One region of the Sessilibacter sp. MAH1 genome, then DNA from elsewhere that is predicted to be linked to it. Evidence: predicted binding sites of a transcription regulator. Region 1 holds the regulator's gene; each other region holds the start of a gene.
The links. The regulator sigma-54, encoded in region 1, starts transcription at its own class of promoters, with help from an activator protein. The targets are predictions, from matches to a motif close to TGGCACANNNNTTGCNNT.
Positions count from the first base shown of each region.

Region 1 (7,566 bases):
CGGCCGCACGGTGATGGTGTCGGTGTTCATTAAACCACCGGCGGTGTCTTCATCGTAGGACAGTATCGACTCTACAAGAGACCGGTTTTGGCTCGACATGGTCGCCAAAACTTCTTGAATCACTTGGTCTGGGAGCTGTTGAAGAATATCCGCAACGTTATCGGCTTCCAGTTCTTCGGCCATTGCTGCAAGATCGGCAGTATCCATCTCGTTCAAAAGCTGGCCGCGAACATTGTCAGGCAGTTCTTGAATTACCTCACCTTCAAGCTCTTTATCTACCCACTCCCAAATTAACATCCGGCGATTGGGTGGTGAAGATGCTAATAAGTGCGCAATTGCGGCCGGTTGAAGGCCATTCAACATCCGACGTGTTGAATTAAACGCGCCGCTATCGAGCGCCGATAATATCTCGGTTAATTTTGAATGGGATTCTAGAGTCAGTAGCTGCGTTTTCGATTTACTAGAGGCCATAAATTCCCACTTCAGTTAATGATGGCTTATTCGTGCGGTGCTTTATCAACCAAAAAAGTTAACAATTCGGTTGAAACACGATTTTGTAGGCGGGTGAATCAATATTGTTAGTTTAGAGACTAGGCAATGTTCATGACAAGTCGGTGTGATAAAGATTTCTTTTTTAAAGACTTTTTGGGGCAGGCGATTTCGAATGATTAATCTTGTTATTAATTAGCTTTCAAATAAAACGAAGGTTTTATTAATTATTTGTGCGAAATATTAGCGGAAATATAAGTCTGAAAATACACGGCAGTGAAAAGGGTTCAATTGTCTTCTTCAAATTTATCGGCAAATAAAGCTTCAATCGCAGTAAGCGCAGCTTGTTCATCGCTGCCATCTGCACAGATGGTTACTAAAGTGCCCGCAGATGCCGCCAATAACAGAATCGACATAACGCTTTTGCAATCTGCTTTTTTTCCATTGGCTTCAATAGAAAGTGTCGCGCTAAATTGCATAGCCAATTTGGCGAGCTTAGTAGCGGCACGAGCATGCAAGCCTTTGGTGTTGGAGACCAGGATATTCTTTTCGATCATTGTGTAGGCGCTTGGAATAGTAATAAAAAGTGATTGAGTGACTTTTAATGAGTTAACTTAATCGCGATTTATGAAATTATTGTTGAGTTCTTTTGTTGTTATTATTGTATTTCGATGGCTAATAATAGAACGTTTATCGTTATTATTGTCGCTATTTTAGAAAATTATCGAAATTTTAAAAAAAGAATGCTCTCTGTAGTTTACCGCTATGACGGTTTACTACTATAACCGTACACGGCTATGACGTTTTTGAGCGATTCGGCACCGCCAGATCGCGATGGCGGACGAGTATATTTTCGAAATCTTCTTTTAATTGGTCGGCGAGCGCATTACAGACATATACAGAGCGATGTTGCCCACCGGTGCAACCGATAGCAATGGTTATGTAGCTGCGATTGCTTTTTTCGTATTCAGGTAACCATTGTTTTAAAAAGTTTTGTGTTGAATCGATCATAGCGTGAACCATTGATTGACTCTTTAAAAACTGTACAACTTCTGGATCATTACCCGTACAGCCGCGCAACTTGGGAATCCAAAATGGATTGGGCAAGCAGCGCACATCGAAGACTAGATCGGCATCAGCTGGCAACCCGCGTTTAAATCCGAAGGACTGAAACTGCACCGCCATGTGCGGTGCTCCTGAACCTGTCACCCATTTATGAACCAGATTTCGAAGGTCATGCACACTTAAATTACTGGTGTCTATAACTCGGCTTGCACGGGTTTGAATGGGCCTTAAAAGCTCAGACTCCGCCAAAATAGCGTCTTTCAAATCAACATTATCGGATGTTAGCGGATGTTTGCGGCGAGTCTCACTAAAACGCTGAATGAGAACATCGTCTCGGGCATCCAAAAAAATGATTTGTGTCTTGCGGCATAAACTCTCTAGCTGTGGAAACAAACTATCGAAAGCTTCTAACTCTTGTAGGTTACTGCGCGCATCAATGCTTACGGCGAATTGTTTGGACTGATCCGTTTGTGATGTGACCAAATACTTGAGCAGGGTAATTGGAAAGTTGTCGATACAAATCATTCCGGCGTCTTCCAGCGCACGTAAAGCACTGCTGATGCCTGAGCCTGATCTGCCGCTAACAATGACCAACTCCATTTTATGCTCCGCGAAACGAAAGATTACTGCTGGGTAATAACTTGGTACAACTCTTCATCACTTTTGCAGTTGCGCAATTTTTTTACCAGCTCGGTTTGGGACAAAACCTCAGCGATTTTCGCCAGAGTTTTAAGGTGGGAGTCATCCGCTTCCTCGGGGACTAGCAGCGTAAAGATCAGATCTACGGGCGCGTCATCGATGGCGTCAAAGTCCAATGGCGTATTAAGTTTAAATAACGCTCCCATGACGCCGGTACAGTTTTCCAGTCGGCAATGCGGAATCGCAATTCCTTGCCCGATTCCGGTCGAGCCGAGTCTTTCGCGGGCCATCAGGCGGCGAAAGAGCTCATCAGCGTCAAGAACTGGGAATCCTTTAGTAATGAATTGCGCGACATTTTCTAATGTTCGCTTTTTACTTGATCCCTCCAAGCCACATTTAACGCGGCTGGGAGTAAGAATGCTGGAGAGGTCCATAATCAACGGTGGCTGGTTGCTTTCTCTTTATGTTTGAGCAATTGCCGATCTAATTTTACGGCCATTTCATCGATGGCAATATACAGATCGTCAGATTCACTCTCGGCAAATATATCTTTGCCACTTATGTGTACGGAAGCTTCTGCTTTTTGTCTTTGTTTTTCAACCCTTAATACAACATTGATTGTAGTGATTTGCGGGTTGTGTTTGCCGAGTTTTTCAAATTTAGTTTCAACATAATTTCGAATAGAGTCGGTGACTTCGACGTGGTGCCCACTGATGCTAAGAGTCATTGTTATTCCTCATGTCAGAGTTAAGTCATTGATTACACAGGTTTTAAACCCGTGTAATCGGGTATGAATTAGGGTCGAGATCACCGAGTCATGGTTGGTCAGACCAGTCTTTTACGTTCGTTCGAGGCTGGAATACCCAAGGATTCGCGATATTTCGCAATGGTTCTTCGGGCGACTTGAATGCCTTGGTCTGCCAGTAACGCGGTAATTTTGCTGTCGCTTAAGGGTTTGCGAGCGTCTTCTGCGGCAACCAGCTTTTTGATAATGGCACGTATTGCGGTTGAAGAGCATTCGCCGCCATTGTCTGTGCTGACGTGGCTTGAGAAAAAGTATTTTAACTCAAAGATGCCTTGAGGCGTGTGCATGTATTTTTGCGTTGTTACCCGTGAAATTGTCGACTCATGCATGCCTACGTCTTCGGCAATGTCGTGAAGTACTAGAGGTTTCATGGATTCTGGGCCGAAATCCAAAAAGCCCTGTTGTTTTTCAACAATGCAGCTTGCAACCTTCAGTAGAGTCTCGTTGCGGCTTTGTAAACTTTTCAAGAACCAGCGTGCTTCTTGTAAATTATCTCGCAAGAAGGTGTTGTCTTCACTGCTATCGGCACGCTTTACAAGACTGGCGTAATTGTTGTTGATGCGAATTTTAGGGGCTATTTCTGGGTTCAGCTCTACGATCCAGCGACCTTCTTGCTTGCTCACAAAAACATCGGGAACGATATAACTGGTATCGCTGCTGCCGATAGTAGCGCCGGGATGAGGTGTTAATTCCTGAATTAAATCGATCGCAACTTTGAGTTCGGGCTCTTTAACGCGACATTTACGCATTAACTGTTTGTAGTCACGACTGCCAAGTAACGCTAGATGCTCTGCAACTACCGCCTTGGCGGTTTCCAGTCCGGGTGTTTCTTTGGCGTATTGATTGAGTTGTACCATCAAACATTCAGACAAATCGACGCTGCAAGAGCCGATAGGATCAAACAGTTGAAGTCGGTGTTGAACCGCAATCACTTCGTCGAGGCTTAGGTCTTCGTCTGTATCTGCGTCTTCGTTTAGAGGTTCAGAAGCTTCAAGCTCACCGCTTTCTTGTTCGGCATCTTCGTCATTCTCACGCCAGTCACCGCGTAGGCCGTGAAAAATCTCCTCGATACTGCTTGAGAGCAAACCGCTGGGCTCTACCGAGTCTATGATTGCTAAAGCAATGGTTCGATCGGTTTCTGACATCGGAGTCAGATTCAATTGCCACAGTAAGTATTCTTGAAGGGTCTCGGTGTTGTCGATTTGGCTGTCGAAAAAGCTGTCGTCTCGTTCTACGGCTGATGACGAGGAAGAGTTGCTACTGCCTTGGTAAATGTCGTCCCACTGGGTATCAACGGGTAAATCCTCGGGAATGTTTTCCTGCCATTCGCCTTCTTGGGCGTCGCCAGAATCGGATTCGGATTCGGATGCGGTTGCGGTAACTTTTTCTTCGCTGAAGTTGTCGGAAATTTCGTTGGGTTGTTCGCTGTTGTCGCCGGACTCACCGCTATCAAGGTGAGAGTCATCGGATTCGCTAACTTCGAGCATGGGATTAGACTCAAGAGCTTCTTGAATCTCTTGTTGAAGATCGAGCGTTGAGAGTTGTAGCAGGCGAATGGCTTGCTGCAACTGAGGGGTCATCGTTAATTGTTGACCCATTTTTAGCTGTAATGATTGTTTCATAACTTGACACTACTTCCAAAAACGGTGTCAGAATCGGAGCTGATTCTGATCAAGCTTAGTGTCAGTGTAGACTTGAAAGGGGCGTTTTTGCAACATCTATTAAGCAAAAAATATGCCCAACCTTGAATTTTCTTTAAATAAATGTTTTGAGGGGAAAAATAAAAGAACAGCGAGTGCTTTAGCGGAGGGGATTACTTGTTGATCACTTAACAGTAAGACCAATGTTCGCCTATTTCAACAGCAAGGTAAAGCGGTTTTTTAATGTCGCCTAAAATGTCTTTTGGGTGGTCTTGTAGGCTAAAAAAGAGTCTTTCTGTGGGTTCTTTGATAGGTGTCGAGGCTTTTGTTGTTTTATTGAGGGTCGGTTGAGGTGGCGGCTCAATTTAGAGCTTAAAGCCTTCACCCAAATAAGTGTCTCTTACTTTTTGGTTGGATAAAACCGTCTCAGCGTCGCCTTCGGCAATGATAAACCCGCCGCCCACAATATAGGCTTTCTCGCAGATATCTAAGGTCTCGCGAACGTTGTGGTCGGTAATGAGTACGCCAATTCCTCGTGATTGAAGGTGTTCAATAATTTGCTTGATATCACCGACGGATTTTGGGTCCACGCCGGCAAAGGGTTCGTCAAGGAGGATAAAGCGTGGTTCTGTCGCTAGCGCGCGAGCAATTTCGACGCGACGACGCTCACCACCGGATAGGGCGATGCCTTGGCTGTCTTGTACGTGGGTGATGTGAAATTCTTCTAAAAGTTGTTGCGCTCGGTCTTTGCGATCTGTTGCAGATAAATCGGATCGAGTCTCTAAGATTGCTAAAATATTGTCTTTGACCGATAGCTTTCTAAATACCGATGCTTCTTGTGGGAGATAGCCAAGTCCGCGTCTGGCGCGGCCATGCATGGGAAGATTGGTAATGTCTTCGTTGTCGATCCAAACGCTGCCGTGATCGGCTTTAACAATTCCTGCAATCATGTAAAAACACGTGGTCTTTCCCGCACCATTTGGGCCGAGTAAGCCAACAACTTCTCCCGTTGACACAGAAAATGAAACGTCGGATACGATTTGTCTCGATCCGTAGCTTTTGGCCAAATTTTTAGCGCTCAGTCGACTCATAACTCTTAGTGCTGGTAGTGATTAATTGAAAGATTCAACAAGGTTTATTGGTTGGTGTTTGTGGTGTCTTTATTTTGAGGTTGAATAATCAACTTCACTCGATTCTCACCCGACGCTACGGCATAGGAGTCTTTAAGGTCGTAATCGATGGTATCGCTGTTGATTTTCGAGCCGTCGCCCTGATCAATTTGCGCATTTACGGACAGTTTGATTTTCTCATTGATGACAGAGTAGTGAATGCGTTTAGCTTCGGCTTTAACCGTGGGTTTGTCGATTTTGGGTTTTTGTTCAAGCGTTGCTGGATTTCCTGTCGCTGTAATACTTTCTACGCCTTCGGGTTTATGATGAATGGTGATTGTATCTGCGACGATTACCAAGGTGCCTTGTTTGAGTTTGGCGTTGCCAGAGAAAATGGTTACTCCGGTTTTGTCATTTCGCTCAGCTCTGTCGGCGTCAATATTGATGGGTTGATCGCTGTCGCTTGGCAATGCCACGGCGGTATTGATTGATAACAATAATCCAATAACAACCACGACCATTTTTACTGCCGAGGCGAATGGTTGTGGCTGGGCGCTTTCGTTTTTACGGTGCAGGTTGAGTTTCATAAATGCCTGTAACTTGAGAAAGTAGTTCGGTTATGTTGGTAATCATGTTCAGACGCATACCAACAGAGTCGGCAATGCCTTCAGGGCTGGTAATGGACACAGGACTTTCTGATTCAGCGATTTGTTCGACAGGTTTTACGTCCAATTTATCGGTTGTGAGTCGATATTCTCCACCGGTCTCTAAGTCTTTTCTGACCACCACATTTCCCCAAAGTGTAATCAATGAGCCATTATTTTCTGCTCGCCCATGATCGGCGGTGATTTTCCAGGGAGTTTGATTGGGTTGTTCGGAAAACAGCGTCAGGAAAGGATTGCTTAAGTCGGTGTAGCCTCGTTTGGCTTCGAGCGGGCGGTTTTGTGCGTTATATCTTAGGTATTGCTCGGCCTTATCGACAACTAATAGATACTGTAGCCGACCTGTTGCGTCGAATTGGCGAGTTTTGGAATTTTGTATAATTGCCACTGGCGCCTGCGATTGTGTTTCAGTGGCGGGTTTAGTCTGAGTAATTTCAGGGTTTTCCCACAGTAGTATGACAAGCACAAACAGGCCTGCAATGATGGAAGTTGTTAAGATTTTTTTTAACACGGCTACTGTGGATAACTTTAAGCGAGTGGGCGTTATTGCATGTTGCTAATGACTGGAAACTGTTGGTTTACAAACTCTACCTTACTGGAGATAAGGACTTAATGCAGCATCAAAAGTGCCTTGCACCTGCATAATAAGATCGCAAGTTTCTCTAACCGCGCCTTCGCCACCATTACGAGTTGTTTGCCAGTGCGCATGTTCAACCATGGCGGGTAAAGCATTTGCCACGGTTACCGCAAAACCTACCTTAGTCATAACGGTTAAGTCCGGGTAATCATCGCCAATAAATGCAACTTGGTTGAGTGCAAAATTATGTTCAGCCAGTATTTCTTTTAGTGCGGTGTACTTGTCTTCTCTGCCTTGAACTAAAATTTCGATGCCGAGATCTCTGGCTCGTTTTTCAACCAAAGCACTTTTACGTCCCGTTATAATGCCAACCTTAACACCCGATTTTTGCAAGATTTTTATACCGTGACCATCTAGCGTGTTAAATGCTTTGTATTCGTTACCATCGTTACCGAAATACAGTTTGCCATCGGTTAAAACGCCGTCTACGTCTAGAAGCAATAGTTTTATTTGTTGGATATTTTCTTTTAATTTTGTCGACAATTCTTTCAGGCAGGTAGAGGTCATAATTACTTTAGCT
Region 1 is NZ_BAAGIC010000015.1:73,711-81,276, forward strand. It holds gene mgtE (magnesium transporter) at 1-471, opposite strand, end outside; gene ACYQ28_RS14655 (HPr family phosphocarrier protein) at 777-1,046, opposite strand; gene rapZ (RNase adapter RapZ) at 1,285-2,154, opposite strand; gene ptsN (PTS IIA-like nitrogen regulatory protein PtsN) at 2,178-2,627, opposite strand; gene hpf (ribosome hibernation-promoting factor, HPF/YfiA family) at 2,630-2,920, opposite strand; gene ACYQ28_RS14675 (RNA polymerase factor sigma-54) at 3,019-4,620, opposite strand; gene lptB (LPS export ABC transporter ATP-binding protein) at 5,004-5,729, opposite strand; gene lptA (lipopolysaccharide transport periplasmic protein LptA) at 5,774-6,334, opposite strand; gene lptC (LPS export ABC transporter periplasmic protein LptC) at 6,312-6,920, opposite strand; gene kdsC (3-deoxy-manno-octulosonate-8-phosphatase KdsC) at 7,002-7,553, opposite strand.

Region 2 (7,566 bases), on a different contig from region 1:
AAATCGTTGATGCTTCCCGCGGTATCTGAAAGCCCGGCAATACTGGTTGTCATGCCAGACATACGATGCCCCATTCCTTGCATTGAACGAATAATATCGTGGAGAGACGTTGAGGAAACGTCGAACAAGTTATTGATACTGGCTACCGTGGTTGTCTGCTTCTCTACGCGTTCAAAAGACTCGAACGCAGTTTGACGAATACCACTGATTTGGTAGAGCGATCTCAACAGGTTGTGAATAAGTTGATCTTTGAATAACGATTGTGGTGAGCTGCCTGAATCATCCGCTTGCACGCTGAGAGCTTGGTTTTCCATCCGCAATGACGATAACTCGTCTTCTAGTTCTCGGATCTTTCGGCTTAACTGCTCATTTTCGGATTGTTGTTTCGTGAGCGACGACGCTAGTACAAACATTCGTTGGCTACCTTGGCGCAAGAGAGATGAATAGTAAGCGTAGTCGTTAAAAGCTATTTATGCCTGTTTTTCGGTTTTCTAGGAGAAGAGGTGTAGATCAGTAATATCGCATTGAATCTAGGGGTGAGTTTAGATCGGAATCAGGCGGAAGGCGTTCATCAGGCAGGGCACTAAAACTGTATTTTGTTCACGCCTGAACAAAATGCGCGCTCTGTGCAGTTGCTCGCGATTATGTGATCTTCTAAAGCAGCGCCCTTTACATTGGGCGCCAAACGCATTGCCTTAACTTTGCTGGCTAGAAAGCTTTAGTTCAAGTGCTGTAACGAGCGCTTCTAATTCTTTGACTCGTGCTTCTGTTTGTTCCAGTACCTTGGTTTGAGCATCGAATTCAACTCGGCTTACTAATTTGTGTTCTTGGATGACTTTCTCAATGATGGAGTCGAATACAGGATTAGAGAGAGGATTCGGTATTTTATTAATTAGATCTTCAAATGGATTCATAAACTGAGGCCGAATGTCATCGTTAATAGGAAGTTGGCTATTATGTCATTATGCCTGCGGTTTTTAAAAACGTTCGCTACCAATGTTTTCGCAATACAGTAAGGTGTTAGCAACTCCAAGAGTCGTAGGTAATTGAAGTTGAGAAGAAAATGGAAAGCGCGTTTTAACTTTTGTCCTTTGATTAAATCATGGCGGAGTTAATGAGAGCTCTTTTAGGTAAACAGTATTTGGTTTAGGTAAACAGTTTTTGGGCGTATTTGCGGGCTTGGTTTTGGTGAGGTTTTTTTGGATATAGCTCAAGCTATCTAATTATTTTTCATGAGTGTTTAATTTTCTGATTTAGTTCATAAAGTATTACTGCCCTGAATTGGCTGATCAAATCATTGATTTGCATTATTTTGGTGCTTCCTATTTGCGGTTTCCCTTCAAGATATCTTTCTAAATTCTAAGAAAATTAAAGTTTTTTGAGTTTTTAGAAGAGATTTGATCACAAAGTGACCTTTTTTGGTGATGTTTTGATTTGATGGATAGTTCCATTAATGAAAAATCTACTGGTGAAAATACCAAACTCTTTGTTTATAGTTCACACGCACTGTAAATGTACTTGTACGTGATATTTGTCGCAATTTAATGCATTTCGTTATAAGCATTACCAATATGGGCGCGCCCGCAGTGGTGAGAACATGGCGGTAAGTCTTTGTAATGCATGAAAAAAGTGCTTTTGGCATGTCAAGTGCTAAATCGGTGAGCGGGCTGATTATCTCACTTCTTTTAGAAATACTCGGTCAAAATTACAAGATCAAAGAGCACACTTTTGGAGACTCAACGAATGAAATTGGCAAAAAGTTTGATGGCTGGAGCTGTCGCTGCTGTTGTATTGGGTTCAACAACTGCCATGGCAGAAGTAAGTACCAATATCGGTTTATCAAGCGACTACGTTTGGCGTGGTGTCACTCAAACCGCAAATGGTGCTGCAATTTCTGGTGGTATCGATTACACAGACGAAAGTGGCTTCTTCGCAGGTACTTGGTTATCAAATACTGACTTCGGCAGTAACGAAGTGGATTTGTACTTAGGTTACGCCGGTGAAGCTGGTGATTTAGGTTATAGCGTTACTTATAACTACTACTTGTACCCAACTACCGACGATATTAACTTCGGTGAAGTCTTACTTGATTTTAGCTACAACATATTCAGCGCTGGCGTTGCTTACACTGTAAACAGCGAAGTTGATGAGCCTGAAAGATTTGTAGAAGGTGACGTGCACTACTACTTCGGTGCAGGTTTTGATCTAGGTAACGACTGGGGCTTGGGCCTTACTTACGGTTACTACGATTTCGACCACGACGGCGATGCTGTTTTAGATGAGCAAGGTGTAGGCAGTTACGGTTACTTCCAAGTTGATCTATCTAAGTCATACGGAGATTGGGGTGACATTACCATTTCTCTAAGCGACGCTGACGAAGAGTCTGGTGAAGAAGATCCATTAGCGTGGATTTCTTGGACCAAAACTTTCTAAGTTATTTGCCGCGCTTTTAGCGCGGCATTTTGACCCCTAGCGATTGCAACATTCAAAACTCTAATTTTTTAGAGAGAGATATAAGTTCGGATGTGGTGGTGCAGACTCAGGTCAACCGAACCTAACATCGATGAAATTGTTCGCGGGGCTAACAAGTTTTCGCAATGGGTGGTTGCTTCCAAATATTGCACCAACTGTCTGAGCAACAATCGAGCGTTTCACGCTGGCAAACTTAAAGCACATTTTTAGGGGATAAATATGAAATTAGTTACCGCGGTTATCAAGCCGTTCAAATTGGACGCTGTTAGAGAAGCTCTATCCGATATCGGTGTTCAGGGTATTACGGTTACTGAAGTGAAAGGCTTTGGTCGCCAAAAAGGTCACACCGAGTTATACCGCGGCGCGGAGTATGTTGTTGACTTCCTGCCGAAAACCAAACTCGAAGTAGCGGTTTCCGATGATCAACTAGAAGCAGTTGTTGAGGCCGTTAGCAAAGCCGCTCACAGCGGCAAAATCGGAGATGGCAAAATCTTCGTTTCAAACCTAGAACAGGTTATTCGAATTCGTACTGGTGAGTCTGGCGAAGACGCGCTGTAAGCAGCTAGTTAATGCTGAATTTTGTTTTAAAAAATCGATAAATTGGAGCCTTGGGGATCTGCTATGGAAAACAATGTTTATGAACTCCAGTACGCTCTGGACACATTCTATTTTCTTGTGTGCGGAGCGTTAGTGATGTGGATGGCGGCGGGTTTTGCCATGCTGGAGTCAGGCTTGGTTCGCGCCAAAAACACCACTGAGATTTTAACTAAAAACGTTGCGTTATTTGCGATTGCTTGCACCATGTTCTTGGTGTGTGGCTATGAAATAATGTACTCAGGTAACAATTTTGGATTTTTCCTATCGGGTATTGGTGGTGATGCAGGGTTAAGTTATGCCAACGCGGCTGACTTCTTTTTCCAAGTTGTATTCGTTGCAACCGCAATGTCTATTGTTTCTGGTGCTGTTGCTGAGCGTATGAAGCTTTGGGCATTCTTGTTGTTCGCAGTTGTTATGACCGGTGTTATCTACCCAATGGAAGGTAGTTGGACTTGGGGTGGTCAGCCTGTTTTTGGTCTGTTCCAAATCAAGGGTATGGAAGATGCAACTAACTTCCAAGACTTCGCTGGCTCCGGTATTGTTCATATGGCGGGTGCTGCGGCAGCTCTTGCAGGTGTTCTAGTACTTGGTCCACGTAAAGGCAAATACGGCCCTAACGGCACAATCAATGCGATTCCTGGTTCAAATTTACCTTTAGCTGCTTTAGGTATGTTGATTCTATGGATGGGTTGGTTTGGATTTAACGGCGGTTCTCAGCTTGTAGTTTCTACCAAAGCTGATGCGGCTGCAGTTGCTAACATCTTTCTAAATACCAATGCTGCCGCTGCTGGTGGTTTGATCGCAGCGCTTTTGGTAGCTCGTATTATGTTTGGCAAAGCTGACCTTACTATGGCGATAAACGGCGCTCTAGCTGGTTTGGTTGCCATTACTGCGGGTCCAGACACTCCATCTCCTCTAGTTGCTACCATTATTGGTGCTGTTGGTGGTGTGATCGTATTCTTCTCAATCTTGGTTTTAGACAAGTTGAAAATAGACGATCCTGTAGGTGCTATCTCTGTACACGGTGTAGTTGGTCTTTTCGGTCTACTTGTTGTGCCGTTAACTAATGGCGACTCATCTTTCGGCATGCAGATTCTTGGTGCACTTACCATCTTCGTTTGGGTATTCGTAACCAGCTTGGTTGTTTGGTACATCATCAAATTAATCATGGGTGTTCGCGTAAGCGAAGAAGAAGAGTTTGAAGGTGTTGATATCTCTGAATGTGGTATGGAAGCGTACCCTGAGTTCACTGGAAAATAATTTCCCATTCTGCAAAAAAAAGCCCGCTTAATGCGGGCTTTTTTGTTCTAACATCTCAGTGTTTTTAAACACAACTTTAATCTAGATCAGTTAAATTATTCATCAGTACTATTAGATAGTAGTTGAATAGATCGTAGTTGAATCTGGCTTCTGATTTGAAGCTATTTAAAAGATTGGATTTAGGAATTAACTGGTTGTGGGTCGGTCGTACAGGCAGTCCGTTGTTGCAAGACTGGAAATCGGAGATAATTCTGTAAGCGCACAATCCCCGGTTCTGGAAATCGCGTCATTGTATGTTAAGGTTTAACAAATAGGCGCATAATATTGTTACCAACGCTTAAACTTCGGACAGTGCGTAAGGCCAAACAAGTAAGAAAAATTACTATAAAGGATACATAAATGAAGTTGATCACCGCTGTTATCAAGCCATTTAAACTCGATGATGTACGCAGTGCTTTGTCTGAAGTCGGTGTACAAGGTATGACCGTAACCGAAGTGAAAGGATTTGGTCGCCAAATGGGTCACACCGAACTCTATCGCGGTGCTGAGTATGTGGTTGATTTTCTGCCTAAGGTAAAAATTGAACTGGCCGTTGATGACTCTGTGGTCGAGCAAGCGGTGGACGCGATTACTAAAGCTGCGCAAACTGGTAAAATTGGTGACGGTAAAATCTTTATTACCTCACTTGATGAGATTGTACGTATCAGAACCGGTGAAACTGGCGCAGACGCGGTTTAACTTCGGTACCTACCTGCTGCTTCCCGTAACCTGCGGGAAGCTTTATCTACCTTTACGTCCCAAAAGACGTCCCTTCTTTTTGCGCATTAAATCGTCTGATATTCAGGATTTTTTCTACTCGCCGTTAATATTCGAAGACTGCTAATATCGCGTTCTTACTCAGGTTTTTAGATATACATTTTTTAGCTTTTTATTATGCTTTTTATAAATAAAAAAACTAAAAAATATCGATGAAAACTGAGTAAAAATTCCAAAAGTTGCGCTATAAATACTGTTCTTAATACCAAGCACTCATATTTGTAACCGCTTATTTGTATTTTAAAAGGTGATATATGGTCGACGAAGCTGTAGATGAATTCGAAGATGATTCTGCGGACATTGAAGCCGGCTCTGATGATGATCTATCTGAGTCTGCATCCGAATCTGAATCAGATAGCGACTCTCATGACATAGATGTTGATTATAGTTTGACGGCGAAAGAGAAAGAACGCCTAGAACTTCAACAGCAAATTGAAGAATTTCTTTCTCGTGGCGGAAAAATCAATCACATTGAGTCTAATGTGAGTGGTGATCCTCCACAAAAACCTTCGAGTAATTACGGTAGCCGACCGATATAGTCACTCGTTGCCACAGATAGGCATTTTTGCTTATCTGTGGCGGTCAGTTCTCTAGTACTCTTGGCAAGCAACGATTCAGCACTTCGGCAATATAGCTTAAAAACAAAGTGCCCATGCTGGAGCGGTAATAATTGGGGTCTGAGTTGGCAATGGCGAGCACACCCAACGGGTATCCATTTGATAGTGGTGTTACTGCGCAGGAGCCAATTTGAGCGTAGTTCTTTGGGAAGAGCTCCGCAAGGTCTTCAGGAGAGAATTGCCCACACAGAGTTTTGTTTAGGCGGACAAATCTGGGTAACATTCTTTGCGCACTTTTTAGCGACATTACACGCGCTGGACCGATCCGCTCATCTCCCGAGTCTGAAAACACGATTAAGCTGGTGTATTGCACTCGAAAGTCACTATCGAAACTGTAGTGAAGTGCATCAACTAAATCGCCGAGATCTTCTGCTTCAAGTAAACCTAGAACCAAACGTCGAGTCTTATCAAACAAGATATCGTTATCGCGGGCATTTTCGACAAGATCATTCAGTCGGTGGCGCAGTTCAACGTTTTTATCTCGCAGTACACTGATTTGTTTTTCAATCAACGAAATTGCCGAACCGCTGTCATGGGGCAATCGTATGGACTGTAACAGCTGAGAGTACTCAATAAAAAAATCGGGATTCTGTTTTAAAAACTCAGCAACCGTAGCCGGTTGCAACGTATTTGGGTCTAGATTCTCGCTCATATTCTTACCTGGCCATGGTATACGGTAACCGCAGGTCCGGTCATATAAAGAGGGTGGCCTACACCTTGCCACTGAATTTTTAGATCACCGCCTCTTAGGTGTACGGTCACATTGTTGTCGAGCTTGCCTTGCACAATGCCGCAAGCAACCGCGGCGCAAGCGCCTGTGCCACAGGCTAAAGTTTCGCCAACACCGCGTTCAAAGACGCGATATTTCACTTCGGTTCGTGACATTACTTGAGCAAAGCTAACGTTCACCTTTTCTGGAAAATCTGGGTGGCACTCTAGCTTAGCGCCAAGGGTTTGAACCGGAGCTGTTTCTGTATCATCAATAAATAATACCGCGTGTGGATTGCCCATTGATACCGAACCGATCTCGTATTGCTGATCATCTACGATGATTGGGTAGCTCGTTAACTGTTCGGGAGCGGCAAATGGGATCTTGCGAGGTGCCAAAATGGGTTCACCCATATTAACCCGCACGGTTTCATCTTTATTAACTTCCAAAATCATGACTCCGGCACAAGTCTCTACCGAAATTCTCGATTTGCCGGTGAGTTTTCGCTCGCGAACAAATTTTGCGAAACAGCGAGCGCCGTTACCGCAATTTTGTACCTCACTGCCGTCAGAGTTGAAGATGCGATATTTAAAATCGATGTCAGGAGTGGTTGGGTGATCAACGACGAGCAGTTGATCGCAGCCAATACCAAAACGACGATCACACAGTTTTCTAACGTTCTCGGCGGTTAAATTTGGGCGCTGACTGATTGCATCGATCATGACAAAGTCATTACCCAAGCCATGCATTTTAGTAAATCGAATTCTCATGATTAGGCGTTACCAACCAATTCGCCACGAATAATATCGTCGAAGCTTTCACGCTGGCGAATAACTCGCGATGTGTCACCGTCAACGAGCAGCTCGCAGGCTCTGGGCCGACTGTTGTAATTTGAACTCATGCTAAAGCAATAAGCGCCAGCACCAAACATTGCCAAATAATCTCCCGCAGCGATTGCTAGGGTTCTGCCTTTTGCTAAGAAGTCTCCGGTTTCGCAAACCGGGCCGACAATATCCCATGTGTCTGGTGTCGCGTCACTGGATTGTACCGGACGAATTTCTTGCCACGCTTGGTAAAGCGATGGTCGGATGTTGT
Region 2 is NZ_BAAGIC010000001.1:64,132-71,697, forward strand. It holds gene ACYQ28_RS00285 (methyl-accepting chemotaxis protein) at 1-413, opposite strand, end outside; gene ACYQ28_RS00290 (accessory factor UbiK family protein) at 696-914, opposite strand; gene ACYQ28_RS00295 (TorF family putative porin) at 1,744-2,433, shown strand; gene glnK (P-II family nitrogen regulator) at 2,692-3,030, shown strand; gene ACYQ28_RS00305 (ammonium transporter) at 3,094-4,329, shown strand; gene ACYQ28_RS00310 (P-II family nitrogen regulator) at 4,729-5,067, shown strand; gene ACYQ28_RS00315 (hypothetical protein) at 5,400-5,684, shown strand; gene ACYQ28_RS00320 (DUF484 family protein) at 5,728-6,414, opposite strand; gene dapF (diaminopimelate epimerase) at 6,411-7,241, opposite strand; gene lysA (diaminopimelate decarboxylase) at 7,244-7,566, opposite strand, start outside.
Region 2: a site for sigma-54 is predicted at 1,637-1,654, ahead of ACYQ28_RS00295 (TorF family putative porin). Genes of this name have one in related genera too.

Region 3 (7,566 bases), on a different contig from region 1:
ATTTGCAGCTTCATCAAATACAAGAGTTAACGGGAAGGTACCCGATGCCGTAGTTAAGATACTTTGATTTGATGGATCTAAGTCACTGACAATTCTTGGATCACTAATGGTGAATTCACCGCGATTATCTTCAGAAATTGTAGATCTTAAGGGCGCTGCAAATGCCAGTTGTGAGGTTTCGTTAAGTACCCGTTGAATATCATCGGCGGCGCGTCGTGTGGGTGAAATAAAAAATATGTCACCATCACTTACGGCACCTGAATTTAATTGTATATCAAAACCTTCTCCGGCAATGGTCAAGGTACCCGGTAGAGGAGTTGCTCCCGAAGCAACCAGGGTTTCGTCTTCAAGTCGTAATAACTCATAGGTGCCGCCAATTATGCGTAGCTCATAATCACTGGCGGTAAGCTGTCCGGTCTCGGTAATATTAACCTGCAACCGAGCAGTACCTAGATTATCGGCACTGGCAGTCACACGATTTTCTGCTGATCTTTGGGTATTAATATCGTTGAAAATATTCACACCAAAATTGCCGTCTAAATCTAAACCACGGGCCTGTTGTTGATTTAATGCGTCGGCGGTCACTAATGCAAGACGCCCTAATTCATTTAACGATGTAGTAATTAGTCCGCGTTGAAAATCCAGCAAACCACCCAACTCGCCGCCAGTAATAATGCCGGTTAGAACTGTTCCGGACGTTGGTTGTATAACATCTAATTGAAAGTTGGAATCCAATGCCGGTCTTATCGCTAACTCGGTCACCTGTTCGCCAACAACCAAGGGTTGGCCGGTGCCAATAAATAAATTAACGACGCCATTACTCTGCTCTACCACACTTAAGCCAACCAAATTGCTTAAATCTCGAATAGCCTGATCGCGGCTATCTAAAAGATCATTGGGCTGTCTTCCATTGGCGAATGAAGTGGCAACCGCAGCGTTAATTCCCGATATATTATTAGCCAGCTGATTAACCTGCTCTATAATCGCTTCGGTTTGGTTATTTACAAAACTGTTCTGCTCATTGAGCTCTTGATACAAGATATTAAATCGCTCGGCCAAACCACTAGCTTCGCTCAAGACTAACTGACGAGTGGTTGTACTTTGAGGGTCTTCTGCGGCGGTAGATAAAGAACCAAAAAATCGTTCTAAGCTTGACGTTAAACTGGTATTGGAAGAAGCCAGCAACGAATCTAATTGTTGAACTTGATCTAAAAATGCTTCTGATTCTGCTAAATTCTCGCCAGCAGATCGCAATTCTTCGTTGATAAATTCATTGCTTAAGCGGTCGACCGATACTATCCGTGTGCCTGTGCCCACAAAACCGCCGCCAGTAAAACGGGGTTGCTGTGTTTCTTGTTCGGTACGCTGACGGCTATAACCTTCTGTGTTGGTATTTGAGATGTTATGGCCCGTCGTTGCAAGAGATGTTTGCGACGATCGCAAGCCGGATAACGCAATGTTAATTAGCGACATAATTAACCTCTACCAATACCATTAACGTGAATTTTTTCATTTAAATTCGGGTTGATCCAACAACTGAATAATTTTTTCTGCGTAGTTAGGATCGGTTGCATAACCTGCTTTCTGTAACTCTTCTACGTATTGTTTTGGGTTTTCTGCAACTGCCAGTGCATTCTGATAACGTGGATTGCTTTGAATAAAACTTACATAGTCTTCAAAACTTTCTGAAAAACTCTGATACGATCGGAAATCTGCCTGTTCTTGATAAGCAACATTGCCGTTAAATTCTAACGTGTTAACACGAACAGCTTGTCCATTCCAACGCGAATCACTTTTAATATTAAAAAGGTTATAACTGTAGCCAGACTGATCTTGCGCTATGTGTTTTCCCCAACCGGTCTCTAAAGCTGCCTGCGCCAGTAAAACATCTTCATTTATATTGAGTTGGCTTGCCGCCTTTTTCGCGTAGGGCTTTAGGGTTTCTATAAAATCGGCTTTGTTAGTAAAATCCGAAAAGTCATTTTGCTTAATAGAATCCTGTGTGATTCCGTGAAAATTATTGGCCGGTATTATTTTTCGATACGCCAAAGAATCATTATTTAGCTGACGAGGTTCTAACCCAGCAGTCGTTGGTTGTTCTTTACCCCAATCCAACTGAAACTGATTGTTTAATTGCTGCTCCAGAATTTTTGCGATACCAACGCCGCCATTTTTAGAAAGCGCCAACGACAATTGTTGATCAAACATTTGTTGATGGTATTTCATCTCGTTACTGTTTAAAAAATTATCTTCACCCAAGGTGTCTGTAGTTTTTCGCATTTCTTTTAGCAGTTGGCTAATAAAAAACGATTCAAATTGTTTAGCGACCTCGGCGATTGCTTTTGGGTCTTGATCACGACCCAATGATTTTATGGAGTTTAATGAGTTCAAATCTGTATAAGCATTTGAATCTAAATTGGTTCGGCCTATTGAATATTCCATAATCAAATCACAATTAACTCGGCACGCAAGGCACCGGCTTGTTTAAGCGCTTCTAATATGGCCATTAAATCACCGGGTGCTGCGCCAACTTCATTAACGGCACGAACAATGTCATCCAATGAAGGGCCTGGTGAAAATCGAAACATTTGTCGCGGGCCGTCTTCCACAATAATCTCTGACTGTGGAATTACTACGGTTTGGCCTTGGGCTAACGGATTGGGTTGCACAGCGTCTGGAGTTTCACGCACAGTGACCGTTAAGCTGCCGTGGGTAATGGCAACAGGCTCTATACTCACGTGACTACCAACAACAATTGTACCGGTACGAGAATTAATAACGACTCGCGCGGGCGCTTCGCCGGGTTCTATTTCAAGATTTTCGATAAGTGATAAAAACTCAACTTTTTGCGCTGGATTTACCGGTGAACGCACCGATACCGATGCAGCATCCAACGGAAATGCGGTTTCTGGCCCAAGAGTAAAATTAATAATCTCGGCCATACGCTTGGCAGAGGTAAAATCTGGATGATGTAAGTTCAATACAATGGGGCCACCGTCGGTAAAACTTACCGCGACTTCGCGCTCAACCGATGCGCCATCGGGAATACGACCAACACTAGGCACGTTTACGGTTAAACGTGATCCGTCTGCACCTTCTACACCTAAACCACCCACCACTAAATTGCCTTGTGCAATGGCATATACTTGACCATCGATACCTCTTAAAGGAGTTAGCAATAAGCTTCCACCGCGTAGTGAACTCGAATTACCAATAGAAGAAACTGTTACGTCTATGGCGCTGCCGGGTTTTGCAAACGGCGGCAGTTGGGCGTGCACGGCCACAGCGGCGACATTCGCCAATTGAAATCGAGCACCTTCGGGTATGGCAATTCCGAATTGTTTTAACATTGAGCTAAAAGACTGCGCAGTAAAAGGTGTTTGGTTGGTTTGATCACCGGTGCCGTCTAGACCAACGACAAGACCGTAGCCAATTAATTGATTCGAACGAACACCCTGGATACTGGTTATGTCTTTTATGCGTTCAGCCACAGACACGTTGGATATTAAGATAAATAAACCGAAAATAATGCAACGTAAAATAATCATAATTACGCTCGCTAAAATGGCCAGAGAGGGCCGTTAAAAAATCGAGACAACCAACCTTGCCGATTAGTATTGGCAAGCTCACCTGTACCGCTGTAAGAAATTCGAGCGTTGGCGATACGCGTTGATACAACCGTATTATCGGTGGCAATATCACCCGGACGAATAATACCGCTCAAGCGAATGTATTCATCGCCACGATTAATGGTGATCCATTTTTCACCGCGAATCACAAGATTACCATTGGGCAGAATATCTGCCACAGTTACCGTGATATCACCAATTAAACTGTTACTTTGGTCTGCATCTGCTTCTCCGGTAAATTCTCTTTCTGCGACCAGATCGGTTAATAAACTCAGATTTTTTACACTTACTCCAGAACCTAATACCGTGCCCTCTTCTATATTAACGTCGTCATCTTTTACCAACGATACATTGGATGATTTACTGGAACTGGTTTCTTCCTCAAGAATAACGGTGATGATATCCCCAATGCGCATGGCTTTAGCATCGGTGTATAGAGAGATCGAATAATTTTCGCTGTACAAAGATCCATTACTCGGCGGAATTACCGGCGGCGGTGGTGCGATAACTGGCGCATAAAACGGATCAGAATCCGGTGTCGGCATTCTGGATTGACCCGCGCAGCCCGCCAGACTTATTAATGGAATTACGCAGAGAGATAAACGCTTGTAGAAATTAAATAATTGAGTCATTTTTTGTACTTCTTTGCTTTAGCATCCACAAACAGTCGCACCGTTATTCGTTATTATTTTCTGTTGTTTGCGAGAATGATGAATGCAACTATTTACTGCACGGTTATTAATGCCAAATTAAAGATTTTGACTAATAAACTGCAACATTTGATCGGCCGTAGTCACAACCTTTGAATTTAATTCGTAAACACGTTGCGTAGTAATCATATTTACCATTTCTTCGACAATATCCACGTTAGAGTTTTCGAGTGTACCTTGTAATAAATCCCCTAAACCATTTTGACCCGGCGTACCTGTTAGGGGATTACCACTTGCGGCGGTTTCATAAAATAAGTTGCCGCCAAAGGCTTCTAAACCCGATGGATTAATAAAGTCGACAATTTCAATCGTGCCAATTTGAGTTGGGTTAGTTTGCCCTCTGATATTGGCGGTCACAATTCCGTCTGTACCAATAGTTAATGTACTGGTATTTTCTGGAACGGTAATAGCAGGATCGAGTAATAAACCATTGGCATTTACCAAGTCACCATCGGAATTTAAATGAAATTGGCCGTTACGTGTGTATGCAGTTGTACCATCGGGTAACGCTATTTGAAAAAAACCGCGACCGCTAATGGCTACATCCAATGCTTGATCGGTAACTTGTAAACTGCCTTCTGTAAATTGTTTTTGCGTACTTACCACGCGCACACCAGTACCTAGCTGCAAACCCGACGGTAAGGTTGTATCTTGGGTTGATTGCGCACCGGGTTGACGAGTAATTTGATAAATTAGATCTTCAAATACTGCGGCATCACGCTTATAACCAACGGTCGATGCATTAGCCAGATTATTTGAAATGGTTGTTAGTTGGGTGTCTTGAGCACTTAAACCCGTTTTACTTACATACAGTGCTGCGTGCATAAATACCTCTGATGTTCAATATTTTTAATAAAAAATTGGGTCCGTTAAATTAGCTGGTATTTTTTGACAAAAAACTACCGAATTACTTTTTGGAACCTCTGATTAACTCATCCATGATTTAATCAGAGGACAGAAATTGAAAATGCGATTTCCAATTTCTTCACAATTTCGATCACTTATAGTTCTTGAAATTGGTGACACATCCTTGTGTCACCGGAAACTCTAGGTTAACCAGAGTTTCTTTTTATTTAAGAAAGCTGCAAAAGTTTAAGATTTGCATCGGCATTCTCTTCTACGGTTGACATTAATTTTATTTGTGTCTCGTATTGTCGAGCCAAAGCAATAACCGAGGTTAATTCACTGATGGTATTAACATTACTGGTTTCTAAAAATCCGGCAATTACCGTGACGGAAGGATCATCAACAAATTCACCACCATCTCGTAATCTAAATAAACCGTCTTCACCTTTTTCTACATTTTCAAGATCAGGATTAACCAATCGCAAACGATTAATATTGGCAAGCGCTTCTGGCCCCTGCCCCTGAATTTGCACACTGAGCGTACCATCCTTTGCAATTTGTAGTTTCTCAAGCGGTGGTAAAATAATTGGACCACCCTCGCCTAAAACCGGTAAACCATTACCGGTATGCAAAATACCTTCTGGGCTAATGACAAAATTACCGGCTCTTGTTAACGCCTCAGAACCGTCTGCCGTAGCAACCACCAAAAAACCATCACCCTCAATAGCAACGTCAAGATCGCGTCCGGTTAAATTTAAGGAGCCATGACTAAAATCGGTTGCGGGCCGCTCTGTTTGCGAATAGGCGCGAGTTGGAATGCCATCACCATAATAAACGCCCATGCTGCGCGCTTGCTCAAAGTCGGCTCTAAAACCTGTTGTGTTGGCGTTCGCCAAATTATTGGCTCTGGCGGTTTGTGCTAACATATTATTTTTTGCACCCGTCATGGCGATATAAATTGCTCTATCCATATTCAAGGGCTCTCACAATACTAAAGAAAAAACATAAGCTGTCGAAAACATTAAAACCGGCTTATGACAAAAAATTACCGCTTTTTATTAAGTGAGCAAAGCCGATGCCATAGAAAAATAAAAACAAAAAAAAGGCGACTTTCGTCGCCCAAGTCGCACAGTCAATTCTTTTTTAACGGATATTAATAATGGTTTGCGTGACCTGGTCAGCCGTCTCAACCGTTTTAGAGTTTGCTTGATAATTACGTTGCGCAATAATCAATTGCACAAGCTGCTCGGTTAAATCGGTATTTGATTCCTCTAATACACCCGAGTTAACTAAGCCTAGCGCGGCAGAACCTGGAGCGCCAATATTTGCTTCGCCCGATTGAAAAGTTTGTGCCCAAGAATTATTGCCTACCGGTTGTAATCCTTGGTTGTTGGTGAATTCCGCGAGCGCAACTTGACCCACAACACTAGATTGTCCGTTGGTAAATCGCGCAAATATGATTCCAAACTCGTCAATTTCTAATCCCGATAATCGACCGGTGGTAAATCCGTCTTGTGAAACATCGGCAACACCAAAATTAGAGCCAAATTGAGTAGAACCGCGATAATTAATCGTCAGTGTTGCACGTGCAGGGTCCGTTGCCTGAGGGTTAGACCAATTTAGAATGTCAAATTCGGTTGCTCCGGCAACACCATCTACCGCGCTTAAATTACCGGTAGAATCAAACGTTAATAGGTTGGGAACTGGATTACCGGTGGCATCAACAGAAGCTGCGGCTCCGTCGATATAAGTGTAGGCTTGCCATTGTGAAGGGCCACCGGCTGGCGAGTTTTGTACGTAATATTGTGTCAGTGTATGCGATACGCCTAATGAATCAAATATTGTCACTGACGTAACGCTGTTATAGCTGGCCGCATCTGTTGAATCAAACGTAGTTACCAGCGGCGGTAATTCACCGGCATCGAGATTAATTCGCCAATCAACATCGACGGTTTGTTGGGGCGCAATATTATCGGTTGATAATTGAAGATCGGTTAATACACCGATGATGTTATTGTCATCGTCGGCCCCAAAGCCTTGAACAATAGATCCTGAGTTATTGACCAAAAAACCACTCTCGTTAACACCGAAGGTTCCGTCGCGGGTATAATTTAATTCACCACCGGCATCAACAATAAAAAACCCTTCACCACTTATAGCAAGGTCTAATTCATTTTCGGTGTAAGCCAGATTACCTTGGTCAAATGATTGCGCCACCTCGGTGACTCGTACACCATCGCCAACTTCTAAAGAGCCTGATCCAAATAATGAGTTTGCGTAAATATCACCAAATTCGGTTCGACTTTCCTTAAACCCTATGGTTGAGGCGTTCGAAATATTATTACCCGTCACTTCAAGGTCAATATTTGCCGCACGAATTC
Region 3 is NZ_BAAGIC010000016.1:51,204-58,769, reverse strand. It holds gene flgK (flagellar hook-associated protein FlgK) at 1-1,473, opposite strand, end outside; gene flgJ (flagellar assembly peptidoglycan hydrolase FlgJ) at 1,510-2,442, opposite strand; gene ACYQ28_RS15170 (flagellar basal body P-ring protein FlgI) at 2,445-3,548, opposite strand; gene flgH (flagellar basal body L-ring protein FlgH) at 3,560-4,261, opposite strand; gene flgG (flagellar basal-body rod protein FlgG) at 4,379-5,164, opposite strand; gene flgF (flagellar basal-body rod protein FlgF) at 5,413-6,156, opposite strand; gene flgE (flagellar hook protein FlgE) at 6,329-7,566, opposite strand, start outside.
Region 3: a site for sigma-54 is predicted at 6,249-6,266, ahead of flgF (flagellar basal-body rod protein FlgF). Genes of this name have one in related genera too.

Region 4 (7,566 bases), on a different contig from region 1:
ATCGACAAAACTGCCTGCGCTGTCGAATATATCGATATTAACGTCGTTGCTGGAAGCAGGTAATTGCACTTGTCCAGAAACCACGCCACCGGGTGCTAATAAGGCGGTATTGGTAGGAACGGTTACCGAAGTTCCAACCAGCGACGAAGCGGCCAAAGCTTGGTTAGATAAAAATGAACTGCTAAAGTCGGTAAAATTATTGTTTAATTCACCCAGGCTTTCTAATTGTGAAAATTGCGCAAGTTGTGCGACGAATTCACTGTTTTCTTGGGGTTCTAATGGGTTTTGATTTTGCAATTGCGTTGTTAATAATTGCAGAAAAACATCTCTACCTAGATCGTCGCCGTCATCCGTTTCTTCTGTAGCGCGGTTTTCAAGTGAGAAACGACTTAGTACCGATTCAACATTGGAAATATCCATTATTTAATCTCCGCAAAAAGCCCTACTGACCAAGCGTTAATATTCTTTGCATCATTGATTTTGCTGAATTAAGCACTTCAACATTCATTTGATAGGCCTTTGAGCTTGAGATCATGTTCGTCAATTCTTCTACGGCATTTACATTGGGGTAAAATACGTAACCGTCTTCGTTGGCGAGAGGATGGCCCGGCTCGTAACGTTGCTGCAACGGCGCATTTGATTCGACAACACCTAAAACTTGAACACCACTGGTTTCACTGGGTCCTGCATCAAGAGTATCAAAATTAATATCCAAGGCTTCTTTCGCCACCGCGGCAAAAACTGGGTGGCGAGCGCGATAGGTTTCGTCAATACTCGATGCGGCGGACTCAGCGTTAGCCAAATTACTTGCCGTGGTATTAATTCGAACCGTATTTGCGCTCAGTGCCGACGCAGATGTTCTAAAGACATCGCCTAATGACATAATTTTTTACCTCTATTATTCACCGCGTAATGCGGTTAACAGGCCGCTAAACCGACTTTTTAAGAATAAAAAACTGGATTCAAACGCTAATGAATTTTTCATAAACTCGGCGTGTTCAATGTGCTCTTCTACGGTATTGCCATCAATAGAAGGCTGCAAAGGATTTCGATACAAAAGTTCGTCATCGTTTATAACTACAGCGCCGCCGGGTCTGTGACCGGATTGAGTGACGTCCATATTCAAACCTTCAGTTTGGTTTGAAAGATGCTGTTCAAAAACGGCCTGAAAATTAAGATCTCGTGCTTTGAACCCAGGTGTTTCTGCATTGGCAATATTATTTGCCAATATATTTGCACGCTCGGTACGTTTTTGTAATGCAAGTGGGTGGATACCTAATGCAGTGTCAAAATTAATAGCCACGATAATTACTCATTTCACAGATTGATTTTTTTGCAGAACAACCATCAACTCGTTAAAAATTCCAGCTTTATGGATAAACTAAAAATCTCTGCAATTTCATCCTTAGAAACCTCTGATTAAATCAGGGATAAGTTAATCGGAGGTTCCTTTGGTAAATCTATTTATTGCCGCTTTAACGGCAATGCACTCTCACAAGTGGGTTAAAGCGAGAACTAGGCCAACAGCGTTATTGATTGAACATTTTGTGTTAGTCGCAGAATTTGATACAACATTCTGAGTAGTTATCAAAAACCATGGAATATGAGAGTTTTTGATTCTCTCTAGAAAACTATGATCAAGTCTGAAAAAAATCCGCAAATCTAAAGCTTATTAGCGTTTACTTAATAAAACGCTGATTAACTCCGCCATATTTAAATAACGGTAAGAAATAGAAATATAATTTCTGAACTCTTCACAAACTCAAACAATTTCCGCTGATCAAATCAGGGATGAGTTAACCGGTGGTTCCAAAAGTTATTCGAGAGGAAATAGTTTGCCGTGTAATTTTACTTCAGCAAAAATTAGTGAAAAACACTCGTACTACAAAACGTAGAATTCAGGGGAATTTATCAATTGGAAGAGTTTATTAATTAGAAGAATCTATAGGAACCTCTGATTAACTCATCCATGATTTAATCAGAGGACAGAAATTGAAAATGCGATTTCCAATTTCTTCACAATTCCAATCACTTACCGTTCTTGAAATTGGCAACACATCCTTGTGTCGCGAGAAACTCTAGGTTAATCAGAGTTTCCTATAAATTATAAGATTTTGGAGATTAGAAGGCGTTGTAATTTAAAACAGTTTACGAATTGAAAGCATTTACCAATGAGACAGACAAACAACGAATATTACCGCGTGGAGTGAAAGCGAATAAAAGCCTAGTAATACAGTGAGATATAAATCGAATCAATACCGAATATGCGGTATTCATAAAGATACAAGAGTAACGAAAGTTACCGTTTAAAGATCGCAATATTAAGCTAGAGCACTGATACAGGTACTCTGATTAATTCGCAAAGAGTTAACCAGAGTCCAATGCTGTTCGTGCTCTAACGAATTAGATGATGAGGATAATGTTCACCCGCGAACACCACAAATACAGCGGGCTCTATTAATCGTCTATGTCATCAAAATCAAATTCGCGCAGCTCTCGACTAAGCCTACGCTCTTCTAACGCGTCTTCTAATCTTCTACGGGCATCAATTTGCAAGTTTTTAGCGGTGAAGTTGTCCAGCTCATCACCGATGCTGTTAAGCACATCACTTGAATTGAAGTCGTCATTGGTTAGTTCGTCACGCATAAAATCATCCTCAACAATTCCAACAAAATTAATCGCTTGTAAGAATCACTGTGTTCTACCCGCAACTAGGAGGCTACAACAACCAGCCACCTTATTGGGATCGTTCCAACAGCTGACAATTGCAAAAATAACTATAGAATACCTTTTTCGTCAAGAATATTTTTTCACTAATGTGTGCTGCGCTTTTAAAGTGAGTCAAAATATACTTTACCGAAGCCGACACTTTTGCGGATTCAAACACAACCGACGCTGAACACAATTCCCACAAGGGTATAGATTGGTGTTTTTTAGTAAGCTCTTTTGCGTTTTGAATGCACCGGCATCATCGAGCTACTTGCTGCATTCAGCAAACCTCAAGCCAAAAAATGACCACGGCAGAAACTAAGGTTAACGAATAGTCGCTAATGCTACGAAAGTCTATAAAACAAGGTAAAAGCGGCTGTTATCTACTCTAATTGGATTAAAAACCCAGCTACAGGGGCTTTCAATCGCGGAACTGGTTAAAAATTGTTTGGTAATTATTAACCGTAATTTTTAATCCTGTTTGCACTAATCGGTAATGTTCGAAAACAAACAATCTTTCAAACATTTTTTAATCAGCGAGTATCATATCGCCATGTACGAATCTCTAGGAACCCCTAAGTTAACGCATCCATGATTTAGTTAGAGGTTTCTGTAATTTAAACGGCTTGTTAAATATAGCAGGTGAACAAAATAAAGAATGGAATGGATACCTATCAGCTTAACCGAGAAACTTAAAAAATGTATCTATAAAGAACGTATCTATAAAGGCACTGTGTTTATAAAAGCACCGCGCTTTAGGGAGAAACCTCGGCAAGGCCCTATTTAATTAAACGTCAATTAACTCAAACCTCAATTAGCGTCATAAATACAATTTAATGTGTAAACTCAAAGTACGCTTTAAAGCTGTTCTTCAACAATTAATCCAACTTCACGAAATTTGGCAATTTTATACCTCAGTGTTCGCGGGCTAATTCCCAAACGCGCCGCGGCTCGCTTGCGGCTGCCACGCTCATCGCGAATGGTATCAACTATAAGCTCGAACTCGCGTTGCTTTAAATCGTTCCCCAGACTGCCTTTACCCATATCCGGTGTAGCTGGTGGTGTTTTTACGGTATCAACGGTGTCTAGATTAGCCTCACTAAACAGCTCAGAGACCGGCGAATACCGAACAGTGGGTGCACTTGAGGCGAATAGATTGGAATTCTGATCATCATGCCACAGTGGAGTTAACGACTGCGGTTGTGAGTGCGCAACAGTAGTTTCGTTTTGCATCCAACTCTCGAACACGTTTTCGTGGGAGCCGGAAACATTTGCTCGAAAACAATTTGTATTTTCATTCAAATTGGTTTTAGGGATAGTTATGGATGTAGTCATTACCTCAGGTGCTGAACTGTTTACTGTCGTGCTGGGTAGAGTATTATTTGAAGCGTCGCTGCAACTCAACGCCGATATCACCGGCAAGGCCATAGCTACGCCTTTTTCGTTTGGTAAGCCCAGATCACAAGCATTGATGGTAAGCCCTTCCTGTAAGATCAACGCTCGTTGTATTACGTTGTCTAATTCCCGAACATTTCCCGGCCAAGAATAGTTAATTAGACCTTGCTTTGCGTCTATCGATAAACGCACGCCATTTCGATGTTGTTTTCTTGCATGTTTGCGTAAAAGCTTTTCAGCCAAAGGCACTATGTCGTCACGTCGCTCGCGTAAAGGTAACCAAGACAACGGTAAAACGCTAAGACGGTAGTAGAGATCTTCGCGAAAGCGCCCCGCCTTCACTTCATCCAGCATAGTGCGGTTAGACGTCGCAATAACGCGTACATCCAGACGGATGGTTTTACGCCCACCCAAACGCTCAACTTCGCGCTCTTGTAACACACGTAATAGCTTTGCCTGTAGCGCCATATCCATTTCAGAAATTTCATCAAGTAAAATGGTACCGCCATTGGCCTGCTCAAATTTACCGGGCATACTGGCCGTAGCACCGGTAAATGCACCCTTCTCGTGGCCGAATAGAATAGACTCCAGCATGGTTTCAGGAATGGCGGCACAATTGATTGCCACAAAGGGCCCTTGGCTACGGTTAGAACAGTCGTGAACATAACGCGCTAAAACTTCTTTACCGGTTCCCGATTCGCCTAAAATTAACGCCGTGGAATCCGACTTTGCAACGCGTTTTGCTAACTCCAACAATTGTAAACTGGAGTTCGCCACCGCAACCGGTGCATTTTTAAATTCTTCAGAAATACCTCCGGTATAGCGTTGTACCAGTTCTTGCAAAAGTGCCGGTTCAAAGGGTTTTACAAGGTAATCAACCGCGCCTTCTTGCATCGCCTTTACCGATTGATGAATGGTACCGTAGGCGGTCATCAATACTACGGGAATGTGCGGGAAACGTTCTTTGGAAATTTTTAGCAGTTCGTAGCCATCAAGATTAGGCATGTTTACATCCGATACAACAATGCCAATATCATTACGCGATTGCAAAACTTGCAGGGCTTGATTACCGTCGGCAACCGCTTCAACCTCTAGATTGGCTATTTCTAATGTATCGACAATAGCTTCTCTTAAAGAAGGATCATCTTCTGCAACTAAGACTCGTAATTTAGATTTCATAGGACACTACTCACTGGCCAAAAATCATCAAATTGTTAACGCCACTTGAGAGATGAATAACTCAAAGACATCAATAACCAAAAGATTTTGCGTTAAATTAATTACCCGAATTTTTTGTATATAGCTTTTAGAATCCGTTGATTAGCTCATTTATGATTTAATCAGCGGACAGAAATTGACAATACGATGTCCAACTTCTTCATAATTTTAATCACCTACCGTTCATGAAATTGGCAGCGTGATAACTGCCTCTACTCCCGGATTAGCGTTTTTCAAAATAAACTGCCCACCGTGAGCTTTAACCAGTGTACGTACAACGGCCAAACCCAACCCAGTGCCTTGGGGCTTGGTGGTAACAAAAGGCTCGTCGATGCGGGCGAGAACTTCAGGCGTTATTCCAGGCCCAAAATCTCGAAAGACAATATTTAAAACACCTGAGTTATTTAAATGAATTAACATCTCTAAGCGAGTGCAATTTTTTGACTGTTTTTTTGAATCAAGCTCGTGTTCAATGGCTTGAATAGAATTATTAACAATATTAAGAAAAGCATTAATTAAAGCATCTTTATTGCAACGAATAAAATGAGGAGTAAATTCTTGCGCATTTGTTTTATAGACAATATCTAAGGTAAAACCACTGGCTGTAAGCGGTACTTCAGCGGCTTCATAAAATTCGTTGATAAACTGTTGTACCGAAATACGATCCGTTAAAGGTAAATCCCCTTTAACGAACAGCAACATATCTTGAATTTGTTTTTCTAAATGGCGTAAACGCGATCTTAACTTTTCTGCAAATTTCTTCCGAACGGATAACGTTTGTTGCGTTGCGAGATCATTTTCGTCATTTGAAGAATATTTAAGATCTTCACACAAATGACCGGAATACAATAACGCGGCCGATAAAGGTGTTCGTAGTTGATGAGCTAATGCAGAAACCATTTTTCCCAGAGAAGATAAACGCTTCTGATGACTAAGCTGATCTTGCAGTTTTCGAGTTTCGGTTAAATCGGACAACAAAATAATTTGCCCTTCTTGGCCGCCACTTAAACCTTTGGTCGATACCGAAATTCGTCGTCCCTGTTTTGTTGATATTTCATGACCGTCATCGAATCGACGAACAAAACAATCCGTCATAACTTCACGCCAAAGTCGGTGTAACAAGGGTATACCCAATAAAAACTCTGCGGCCTCATTCGCGTAAATAATCTTGCCCTGTTCGTTCAATACCAATACCGCAGCAGGGACCTTTTCAAGAATTAAATCGAAAGGAATATGAGACCGTGTTAATGTGTTGTTAAGATCATTTTTAACGTTTACTTTTTCAAACGATTTTAGAGAATCAAAGGCAACGACGCTATTTTTAGCGATTAACGCATTGAAGATTGCAGCTTTTTTATCGGATACGGTGACATTTTTTTCTGCACCCAAGATCGCATTAAAAACCATAGCATACACCCTTTAATTTCCGTCAAAAAATCATGTAAATAAGGTTAAACGTTTTATACACATAGAATAATGCAACCTTAATACCAAAATTTTTTTCATAGTTTTCAAGGTGTTACAAAAGACGTGGTGTCAAATAATCGACCCATTTTAATGAACGTGCAGGAGTATTTGTCGGTCATACTGAAAAATCATAGTAATAGAATTCAAAAAATTTATTCATACTATTCATATAATGCACAAATTCTCGAATTTAACGTTTTTCAAAAACCGCATTTACTAGGAAACTCTGATTAACCTAGAGTTGCTCGCAACACAAGGATGTGTCGCCAACGTCAAGAACAGTAAATGATTGAAGTTGTGAAAAAATTGAGAATCGCATTGTCAATGTATGTCTTCCGATTAAATCATGAATGATTTAATCAGAGGTTCCATTAGTTAACATCAATATAAAAATGGCTAAGAGATTGCTCTAGGAATCGTTAGGTTAATGGCGGTTTGCGATGAATTATTGAGAGAGGACTCGAAGTAACAGACTTTACAGAGTACACGAATTCAGTAACACCTGATTTTGGTGCCACCCTAGATGTTTACATAATCATGAGTTTATACACGTTCACTTATATAAAAAAAGCCTTTTAAAAAGGCTAATAGAGGAAGCTTTTAAAGAATGACTCTTTAAAGGAGGAGCGACAAATAGCCGTCGAAATTTAAACTCGATGCAAACCGTACTTACGCATTTTCTCTACCAAAGTAGTTCGTCGTATTGCCAAACGTGATGCGGCTCTAGCAACAACACCTCCGCAATCGTCTAATGCTTGTTGAATTAAATTACGCTCT
Region 4 is NZ_BAAGIC010000016.1:43,285-50,850, reverse strand. It holds gene ACYQ28_RS15145 (flagellar hook assembly protein FlgD) at 1-420, opposite strand, end outside; gene flgC (flagellar basal body rod protein FlgC) at 443-883, opposite strand; gene flgB (flagellar basal body rod protein FlgB) at 899-1,303, opposite strand; gene ACYQ28_RS15130 (PA3496 family putative envelope integrity protein) at 2,458-2,646, opposite strand; gene ACYQ28_RS15125 (sigma 54-interacting transcriptional regulator) at 3,568-5,283, opposite strand; gene ACYQ28_RS15120 (sensor histidine kinase) at 5,506-6,729, opposite strand; gene ACYQ28_RS15115 (sigma-54-dependent transcriptional regulator) at 7,437-7,566, opposite strand, start outside.
Region 4: a site for sigma-54 is predicted at 1,506-1,523, ahead of flgB (flagellar basal body rod protein FlgB). Genes of this name have one in related genera too.